DNA from 3 places in the Clostridium saccharobutylicum DSM 13864 genome. Region 2 is predicted to be linked to each of the others. Evidence: riboswitches for the same ligand, from Rfam matches in the RefSeq annotation. Region 2 holds a riboswitch; each other region holds the start of a gene.
What was found. Region 2 has a riboswitch for thiamine pyrophosphate ahead of thiT (energy-coupled thiamine transporter ThiT). Riboswitches for the same ligand answer to the same signal wherever they lie in the genome.

Region 1 (3,291 bases), 690 kb from region 2:
GTTTTTCCATAGTTGCTTAAATCCATTATAGCTTCAGCACCAAAATCAATTGCCATTTTTACTTTTTCCATTTCTCTGCAATAATCAACTGAATCACCTGAAATACCTAAATTTACGTTTATCTTTGTTTTAAGTCCATCACCAATTCCTTCTGGGCTAAGAGATTTATGATTAACATTAGCTGGAATAGCTACTTTACCTTCCGCTACAAGTTTCATTAATTTTTCTTCTGATATATTTTCCTTCTTAGCTACTACCTTCATTTCTTTAGTTACTATACCTTTTTTAGCTGCTTCCATTTGAGTTTTATAATTCATTGTTTATTCTCCTCTCAATTTTTACTAATAATTTAATTTGTAATGTTATTAAATAAATTCTTTATGTTTTTATATAATTAATCATTCTTATTAATATCTCTTGATTGTGTCTAAATTCCAGCTTTCTTATAAAGCTCATAAAAATGATTAGTAGGACCTACTCCTTTTCCTAATTCAAAGCCATGTTCTATAGCAGTTGTTACATACTTTTTTCCTTGTCTTACAGCTGCTTCTATTGTCATTCCTTTAGCTAAATTAGCAGCTATTGCAGATGATAAAGTACATCCTGTTCCATGAGTATGAGTAGTATTAATTCTTTTTTGTGGCAAAATTATGAATTCTTTTCCATCAAATAATAAATCAGTCGCTTCTCCCTCTAAATGTCCACCTTTAACTAAAACAGCTTTTGGTCCAAGTTCCTTAAGCTTTAAAGCTGATTGTTTCATATCATCTAAAGTTTTTATTTCTATTCCTAAAATTTCTTCTGCTTCTGGTAAATTAGGAGTTATTAATGTTGCTAACGGAAATAATTCATGAATTAATGTTTCTTTTGCATCCTTAGATAATAAGTTAAATCCACTTTTAGATATCATGACTGGATCTAATACTATCATTGGAAGCTTTCCTACCTTTTTTAAAGATTTTGATATAGACTTTATAGATTCAATCTTTGAAACCATACCTATCTTAATAGCATCTACTCTTATGTCATTAAAGATAACATCTACTTGAGCTTCAATCATTTCTGGATTTATATCTTGAATACCGAAAACTCCCATAGTATTTTGAGCCGTTACTGCTGTTATAACACTCATTCCATAAACTCCATTAGCTGAGAAAGACTTTAAATCGGCCTGAATTCCAGCTCCACCGCATGTGTCTGATCCAGCAATTGTTAATGCTCTAAACATAAAATCACCCCTTCTAGTTAATATAAATTTGATCTTATACTTTCCACAATTTACACTTCATTAAATTTTCTTAATATCTTTAAAATTATGTCTAGGCACGTTCAAAAAATAGCATATCCATTTGCCAGCTTATTTTTTATTTATTTTCATGTGCCTTATTTATTGACAATTCATTATTTATTAATATTTTTCTTATAACAGAAACCTTTAAAAAGAAATATGCTATAATAGCTCCCGCACTACAGCTCATAGTAAAAGGAATTATATATACAAAAAATGCTGCTTCCTTCCCTAAAATTAAGACCGCTACTGGATATGCTATCAATGCCCCTAAAATTCCAGTACCAAACACTTCACCAATAACAGCCATACTTGCTCTTCTAAATTTCTTATAAAAAATTCCTGAAAGAAAAGCACCTATCATACTTCCTGGAAAAGCTAGCAAACTGCCTGTGCCCATAATATTTCTTATAAGTGATGCGACGAATGCATTTAAAACTGCATATATTGGACCTAAAGTTATTGCTCCTACAACATTCACAAAATGTTGTACTGGAGATATTTTAGCTGCTCCAATTGGCATTGATAGTGTTCCAAAAATAACTGAAATACCAATTAATAATCCACTTAATGCAATTTTTTGTGCTTTACTTTTTTCTTGCATTCACTCTCCCTCCTTAAGACAAGATAAATTTTAATTTGAGTGACAACCTATTTTTCACATAAAAAAAATGTATCCCAAAGGGATACATAAATAAATCACGCGTAAACATTAATTAATATACTTCCCTCCGTTGGCATTAACCAAATCAGGTTATAAGGGTCCAGGAAATCACTCTTTCCAATCTCAGCTAAAATATTAGCTCCCCTAGTTATTCTGTTATAAAATTGTCTTTCTAAATTAAAGATTATACCATTCCAGAATAAATGTCAAATTTATTTACTTAGTTTTTTATCAATAATGCAAATTTTAGTACACAATATAAATAAATCACTAATCTATTTATCCACAACTATTCAAAATATCTCTATATACTTGTTATTATATATATAACTTTACTCCATATTTTGAAACATCTTAACAATATCTAGAATACCATATCCCCATCTAGCATTTGGATATATATCTCCACTTCTTCGTGATGTTCCCTTTGCTAAATATGCTTTAACAGTTTGGGAATATATATATGGATCATTGCCTTGAACAATTCCCCACTGAAATAACATAACACAAGCTCCAGCAACTACTGCTGATGATACACTAGTCCCATTTACAATAGCAGTTTTATTACTTGGTGCTACAGTTAAAGCATTTACTCCTCCTGCTGCAACATCTATTACATCAATCAAATTATCTCTAAAAGCCACTCCAGAATAATTAAGAACATTATTATTATTTTGATTATATGCTGCTGCAGTAACTACATAAGATGAAGTTCCCGGATTAGTTACTGTTCCATATGGATCAGATGAACTAAACTTAGTATTTCCTACTGTTATTCCTCTTTGAGGCAGCCAAGCATTGTATACGCCACTCAAAATATACTTTGCTCTCAATCTAAGAAGCCATATACCTGGCTGTAAACTATAAAATCTAATTCGTATCAATTCATCTCCTGTACTTTCCTCTGGAAAATAATAATTAACTTTTATCGATGTTTTTTCAAATACAAAAGTATAGTTTCTAGTTGAATTAATTATACTTGGTATTATACCTGTATTTTCACCTGATGGAGATACTATGTCTATAGTCATTACGTTAGGAAGTTCAGTCCAAATATCAATTATTAAGTGTTTCTGCTCTGGTGATACCTCAAGCTCAATTGCAATAGGCGTATCAACTTGAGATATAGTTCCAGATGTATGACCACCTGCATCTCTTTGATTTCCTGCTCCAGTAACCAATACTATACCACTACTACTTGTAATTGATTCTATGTATTCTTCTAAAATACCATTTCCTTTATGACTTCCTAAATTAGTTCCAAGAGGGAAATATACAATCATAGGTTTCCTACTTTTAAGTGCATATTCGTACAAAAATTGTAAAGCTGAGAAAATTG
Region 2 (3,291 bases):
ATTTAATTATATCACCATTGATAACAATATCAGTAGTGATATAATTAAAATATGTTAATGTGCTTTAGGAGGAATTAAGATGGAGAAAATTGCATTAATAACAGATAGTGCTTGTGATATAAGTGCTGATATTGCAAAGGAAAATAATATTAAAATACTACCTTTCAAAATTATTTTTTCCAATAAAGAATATGACGATGGTATTGATATAACTCCAAATATGCTTTATGAGTTACTAAAAAAAGAAATTCCTACAACATCGTTACCTAGTGTTGATAGATTTACTAATGCATTAAATGAAGCAAAAAATGTTGGATATACTCATGCAATTATAATAACTATATCAAGTGGTCTTTCAGGAGCTTATAACGCAGCAAGATTAGCAGCTGAAAATGTTTCTGGAATACAAACTTTCGTGTTTGATTCTATGACATTAACTATGTCTCAGGGTGCAATAGTACTTGAAACTGCAAATTTAATTAAAGAAGGTAAACCTTTTAAAGAAATTATAGATATATTACCTACGCTCAAAAATAAAATAGATGTATTTTTCACAATAGATACATTAGAATATCTAAAAAAAGGCGGTAGAATAGGTAAAGTTGCTGGAACTATAGCTGATGCACTCAATCTTAAACCTATTATAACTGTAGGTAATGATGGAATATATCACACAGTTTGCAAAATAAGAGGAATTAAACAATCAATATCTAGATTAGCTACTTTGTTAAAACCTTATTTAGAAAATAACAAATGTAAAGTCTGGGTATTAGATGGCAATGCTCCTGATAAAGCTGAAATGTTATATGATTCAATTAAAGACCTTCCTAATTTAGTGGAATGTACCCTTGGAGGAATGATTGGCCCTGCACTTGGTGTTCATACCGGCCCTGGTCTTGTTGGATTCATTGTAGAAAATATAGATTAATTTATTAAAAACACATAAAAATCACCTAACTAAAAAATTATATTTTTAGTTAGGTGATTTTTATGTATATTTTTTTTATTTTGGTTAATCATATATTTAAGAAAGTTTTAGTTTTTTAATGCAATAAACAAAGTAAAACCTCATTTTGTTTGATTTAAGGAGGCTTAATTTTATGAAAGGTTTTGTTTTAGATTCAACGTACAAAGAAAGTATTATTATTGATATGAATGATACTATTTCTATCACTTCTTCTCACAATTTGCCCAATAATCCAGTTTCTCATTATTCAACAGATTTAAATCAAATTACTTCTAATTATATAGCCCATCATAATAAAAACGACAAGTTTAACACATATAACATAATTGACTATTTATAGTAAAATGTATAAAATTATTTTGTAACGTGCTGGGGGAGCTATATGCTGAGATTTGATAATTCATAAACCCTTTAAACCTGATCTAGTTAATTCTAGCGTAGGGAAAGCAACCTTATAAGAATTTACATTTCTATTTATATAGGTTGGTAGTCTCTAAACCAAAGTATAAAACTAATATTTAAATTTATTATATGAAGATTAGTTATAATGACTTTGTTAATTCCTCTTCCATAAGCGTCACGAAGGAGGTTTTTTTTATGCAAATTTTTAATGATTGGTACAAACAATTTTCTACTCTTTTCCAAAACTTTTCACAAAACATTCAAGCTATAATTGCAAGTCCATTATCCATTACAACTTTAATTGGTTGTGTAATATTACTCATAATATTAGTTAAAGTTAAAAAAATCAACTTTACTCCTCAACTTATTGCTAGAATTGGCATAGCTTTGGCTTTAGCTACAATACTGAAAATGCTCAGATTATATCATTTTCCACAAGGTGGTAGTATTACATTAGGTAGCATGGTTCCAATATTACTTATAGCATTTATGTACGGACCAAGAGTAGGATTTCTAACAGGATTTCTTTACGGAATAATAACACTTATTATGGATCCATACATTCTGCATCCAGTTCAAGTTTTATTTGATTATCCATTACCCTTTATGGCATTAGGTATAGCAGGATGCTTTAATAATAAAAAATGGCTTGGGGTTACCTTAGCTGTTTTTGTTAGATTTTTGTGTCATTTTATTTCTGGAGTTGCTTTCTTTGGTTCACTTGCACCCGCTGGAATGTCTCCTGCTTTATATTCATTAATAATTAATGGACCTATGCTAGGAATAGAATACATTATATGCTTAGTAATCATATCTATTCTTCCTATTGAAAGAATAATACACGCATCTTCACTTAATACCATGAGTTAGTGTACAAATTTATTTAATATAACAATATTATATAAAAATAATAAAGAGAAAATATACATAATAAAAAATCATATATTAATGTATATTTTCTCTTATTCTTATGTTTTATTTCTCGACAGATATTGCATCTACTGGACAGCTTTCTGCTGCTTCTTGCACTTCACCTTCTACATTTTCTGGTGCTTCATCAACTATAAAGCCAGCCTTTCCGTCATCCTCCATATCAAAGCATTCTGGACATATAGATGGACATAGTCCACATGCTATACAAGTATCTTTATCTACTTTTGCTTTCATTAATCTCTACATCCTTTCAAATCAAAATTACATAGTGTATTATTTCCTAAATAATCCGAAAGTATGTATACTCTAATACTATAAAGAACTCGAAATTTAAATTTAGGTGGTTTCTCCCCGAAAGTAAGGATATTCTTTTGCTTGTGGTTACTACAAAATATATACATGAAAAAGAGTGCAATATCAACATTAAGAACTTTTATATATAAACTTCGTAAAAATAAAAAAGCTTCATTATTTAATTTCTGTAACTTTAAATAATGAAACCTTTTATATTATATGATGCTTTTTATTTACTTGGTAATTAAGCTTTAATACAATCCTTCAAATATTAATGAATATAACGCATTTTCTCTAACATATTCCTCAGCCTTACCATCTTCTAAAGCTTCTGTAAGTTCAATATTAATTGGTAACTCACCTATTAAAGGCAATCCTAAATATTCTGCATTTTCTTCTGAAGATTTTCTGCTAAATACTCTTATTTTCTTATCACAATCCGGACAATTTATATAAGCCATATTTTCTACTACACCTTTAATTTTTATTCCTATCTTTTGAGCCATAATAACAACTTTTTTAACAATCATTGATACCATATCTTGTGGTGTAGAAACTATTACAATCTCATCAATTGGGAACTCCTGCATTACAGTTAAGGCAATATCTCCTGTACCTGGTGGCATATCTATAAGTAAATAGTCAAGCTCGCCCCAATTTGTTTCAACAAATAATTGCTTCAACACTCCATTGAT
Region 3 (3,291 bases), 400 kb from region 2:
CCACCGAGAAAAGGTTGTGATACTAAATTATTGAATGCTATAGGAGATGCAAAGCCAAAAAGAATTGTTTATGTATCATGTGATCCAAGTACATTGGCAAGGGATTTAAAACACTTAGAGAAATTAGGATATGAAACTTTAGAAGTTCAACCGGTTGATATGTTTCCTATGACAAAACATATAGAATGTGTTGCAAAGATAGAAAAAAAATAGCATTAATGAATTATTAGGAGTGAGTCTATATCTCACCCTTTTTCTTTATAAATAAGTTTTTATTTACAATTAATTCACAATTTAATGCATAATTATGTTATGATTTATTATATGATAAATTTAATATTGGCAAAGATTCGTAAAAACTATATTATGATTGATTTAATATTTATAAAATAGATAATTAATTGTTTTATAAATTTCAATATACGTTAAATTAATTGAAAGAAAAAACAGTATATGAGGAGTAATGATAATGTCAGATATGATTCAAATTTATAAAAAAAGATCTTTTAAGAGACTTATAACCTTATTAGTATTACTTATATTTTTCTATGTAATGCAGGATATGATAAATTTAATGCTATTAACTTTTGTATTTACATATCTAATTCATAGTATTTCAAAACATTTAATTCAAGAATTTGATGGGAAAATAAGAATAAATTATAAATTCATGGTTGTTATAGTTTCGTTACTTTTAACGTCTGTAATATTTATTATATTAATAGACTTTTTACCAATGGTTATTAAACAGTTAACTCAGGTAATTATGCAGGTACATGAGTTATATGGAAATTTAGGACATAATGAGATTACTAATTTAATAAAAGAAAGATTAGATAAAGTTTACTCAACTATTTTTTCAGCAGAAGGCATAAATTACATAATGCATTCAATAACAAATATAAGCAAATTAGGAATTAATATAATTATTTCTTTAGTTTTAAGTATTTTTTTCTTAATTCAAAAGGATGAAATAATGCAATTTACGCATAAATTTAAAAATAGTAAAATTAATATATTATATGAGGAAGTTGAATTCTTTGGAAAAAAGTTTGTTTTCTCTTTTGGTAAAGTTATTGAAGTACAAATTGTTATTGCTATTATAAATGGTGTGCTTTCAACTATAGGATTATCTATAATAGGATTTCCGCATTTATTAGGATTTGGTGTAATGGTAATGTTACTTGGTCTTATTCCTGTGGCTGGAGTAATAGTATCATTAGTACCTTTAAGTATAGTAGCTTTTAATAATGGTGGATTACCTCATGTTTTTTATGTTCTTGGATTAATTGCTTTACTTCACGCATTTGAAGCGTATATATTAAATCCAAAATTAATGTCTTCAAAGACAAAGCTACCTATATTTTATACCTTAGTTATACTTTTAGTATCGGAACATATTGCAGGTGTTTGGGGACTAATTATTGGAATTCCTGTTTTCATGTTTATTTTAGATATAGTTGGAATATCTTATGGCAATAATAAAAATGATTGAGGCACATGAAAATAAATAACTTGAAATCAATTATGAATTATTATAAAATAAAAAACACAGGGGAGCTTGCACATGCAGGCTGAGAGTAAGTAAAATGTAGCTTTAACCCTTTAAACCTGATTTGGATAATGCCAACGTAGGGAATCTAACTTATGATTATTTAATGAGAGATGTTTAATTTCTTATTTATTATTTGATGAGATATGCTATTTTGGTATATCTCATTTTTTTATTGTAAGGGAGAAGATTATGGAAAATAAGACTTCGAATTCAAGTCAATTTATCTTATGGCTTGGTGCAGCAATTTCTATTGCTGAAATATTGACGGGAGCGCTATTAGCACCTTTAGGATTAAGCCAAGGAATAGCTGCTATTTTGATAGGACATACTATTGGAGGTGTTATACTTTATTTATGTGGTATTATAGGTGCTCAAAGCAAATTATCTTCAATAGAATCAACTAGAATTTCATTTGGAAAATATGGTTCATTTTTATTTTCTATATTAAATATTGTACAACTATTAGGTTGGACTGCAGTTATGATTATCAATGGTTCAAAGGCATTAGATGCAGTTTCTATGCAATTATTTAATTTTCAGAACGAAACGGTATGGTGTATTATTATTGGAGCATTAATTGCTTTATGGATAGGTGTTGGAGTAAAAAGCCTATCTAAAATAAATACTGTAGCAGTAGCTGCACTGTTTTTATCAACTATAGTGCTTGGCTTTATAGTATTTACAAATAATACAGCCAATGTAGGTGCGGGTGGATTTGAAGGAGAGACGTTAAATTTTGGCACAGCAGTAGAACTTAATGTAACTATGGCATTATCATGGATTCCACTTATTTCAGATTATACTAAGAATTTAAAATCTGAAAAAGCGGGTACATTAGCAAGTGCATTAGGATATTGCATTGGTAGTACTTTTATGTTTATCATTGGCCTTGGAGCATCTTTATATGCTGGTACTTCAGATATATCTGGTATTTTACTTTCAGCTGGACTTGGAACAATAGCACTTATTATTGTCATTTTTTCAACAGTAACTACAACTTTTTTAGATGCATATTCTGCAGGAGTAAGTTTTACTAACATAAATAAATGTATAAATGAAAAAACTGCAGGTTTAATTGTATGTGGATTAGGAATAATATTATCAATAGTTGTTTCTATAGATCAATATGAAGATTTTCTATATTTAATAGGATCAGTTTTTGCACCATTATTTGCAATTTCAATAACTGATTATTTTATATTTAATAAAAAATCAATTGAGGAAAAAAATGTGGTTGACATAAAGAATATTATTATATGGATTATTGGAGTATTTGCGTATAGAATATTAATGCAATTTAATTCTATAGTAGGTATAACTATTCCTGTTATGATTGGCATTGCATTATTATGTATTTTAATTAATTTATGTTTAAAAGCATATAAGTAATTTGAGTTAAAATAAATTATTATTGTATATTTTAAAACATATCTAATTATTAAAAGAAAAATACTAGGATATTTGTTGTTATTTTTTTTGATATGAAATAATAATAATATGATATAATGAAAGTATTATGGAACAATTTGGTTTATGTACAGAAGATATTTAGGCACATGACTTATTATTTTTTAAAATGTGCCTTAAAGACAATAAGAAAGGGGATTATAATATGCCATTTATAGGATCTAAGGTAAGTGTAAAAATTTCAAGTGAGAAAGAAGAAATTATAAAGAAAAGATTAGGAGAATCAATAGAACTAATTCCAGGAAAAAGTGAAAAATTTTTAATGGTTG

Region 1: another riboswitch for thiamine pyrophosphate. It lies ahead of thiW (energy coupling factor transporter S component ThiW); the one in region 2 lies ahead of thiT (energy-coupled thiamine transporter ThiT).
Region 3: another riboswitch for thiamine pyrophosphate. It lies ahead of cytX (putative hydroxymethylpyrimidine transporter CytX); the one in region 2 lies ahead of thiT (energy-coupled thiamine transporter ThiT).

Annotation. Positions count from the first base shown of each region.
Region 1 is NC_022571.1:785,574-788,864, reverse strand. It holds gene thiC (phosphomethylpyrimidine synthase ThiC) at 1-317, opposite strand, end outside; gene thiD (bifunctional hydroxymethylpyrimidine kinase/phosphomethylpyrimidine kinase) at 428-1,228, opposite strand; gene thiW (energy coupling factor transporter S component ThiW) at 1,365-1,892, opposite strand; TPP riboswitch at 1,998-2,108, opposite strand; gene CLSA_RS03575 (S8 family peptidase) at 2,285-3,291, opposite strand, start outside.
Region 2 is NC_022571.1:97,180-100,470, reverse strand. It holds gene CLSA_RS00425 (DegV family protein) at 80-928, shown strand; gene CLSA_RS00420 (hypothetical protein) at 1,101-1,307, shown strand; TPP riboswitch at 1,329-1,429, shown strand; gene thiT (energy-coupled thiamine transporter ThiT) at 1,565-2,239, shown strand; gene CLSA_RS00410 (ferredoxin) at 2,345-2,536, opposite strand; gene CLSA_RS00405 (Mrp/NBP35 family ATP-binding protein) at 2,848-3,291, opposite strand, start outside.
Region 3 is NC_022571.1:4,809,254-4,812,544, reverse strand. It holds gene rlmD (23S rRNA (uracil(1939)-C(5))-methyltransferase RlmD) at 1-213, shown strand, start outside; gene CLSA_RS20630 (AI-2E family transporter) at 470-1,495, shown strand; TPP riboswitch at 1,544-1,655, shown strand; gene cytX (putative hydroxymethylpyrimidine transporter CytX) at 1,745-2,944, shown strand; gene CLSA_RS20620 (phenylpyruvate tautomerase MIF-related protein) at 3,168-3,291, shown strand, end outside.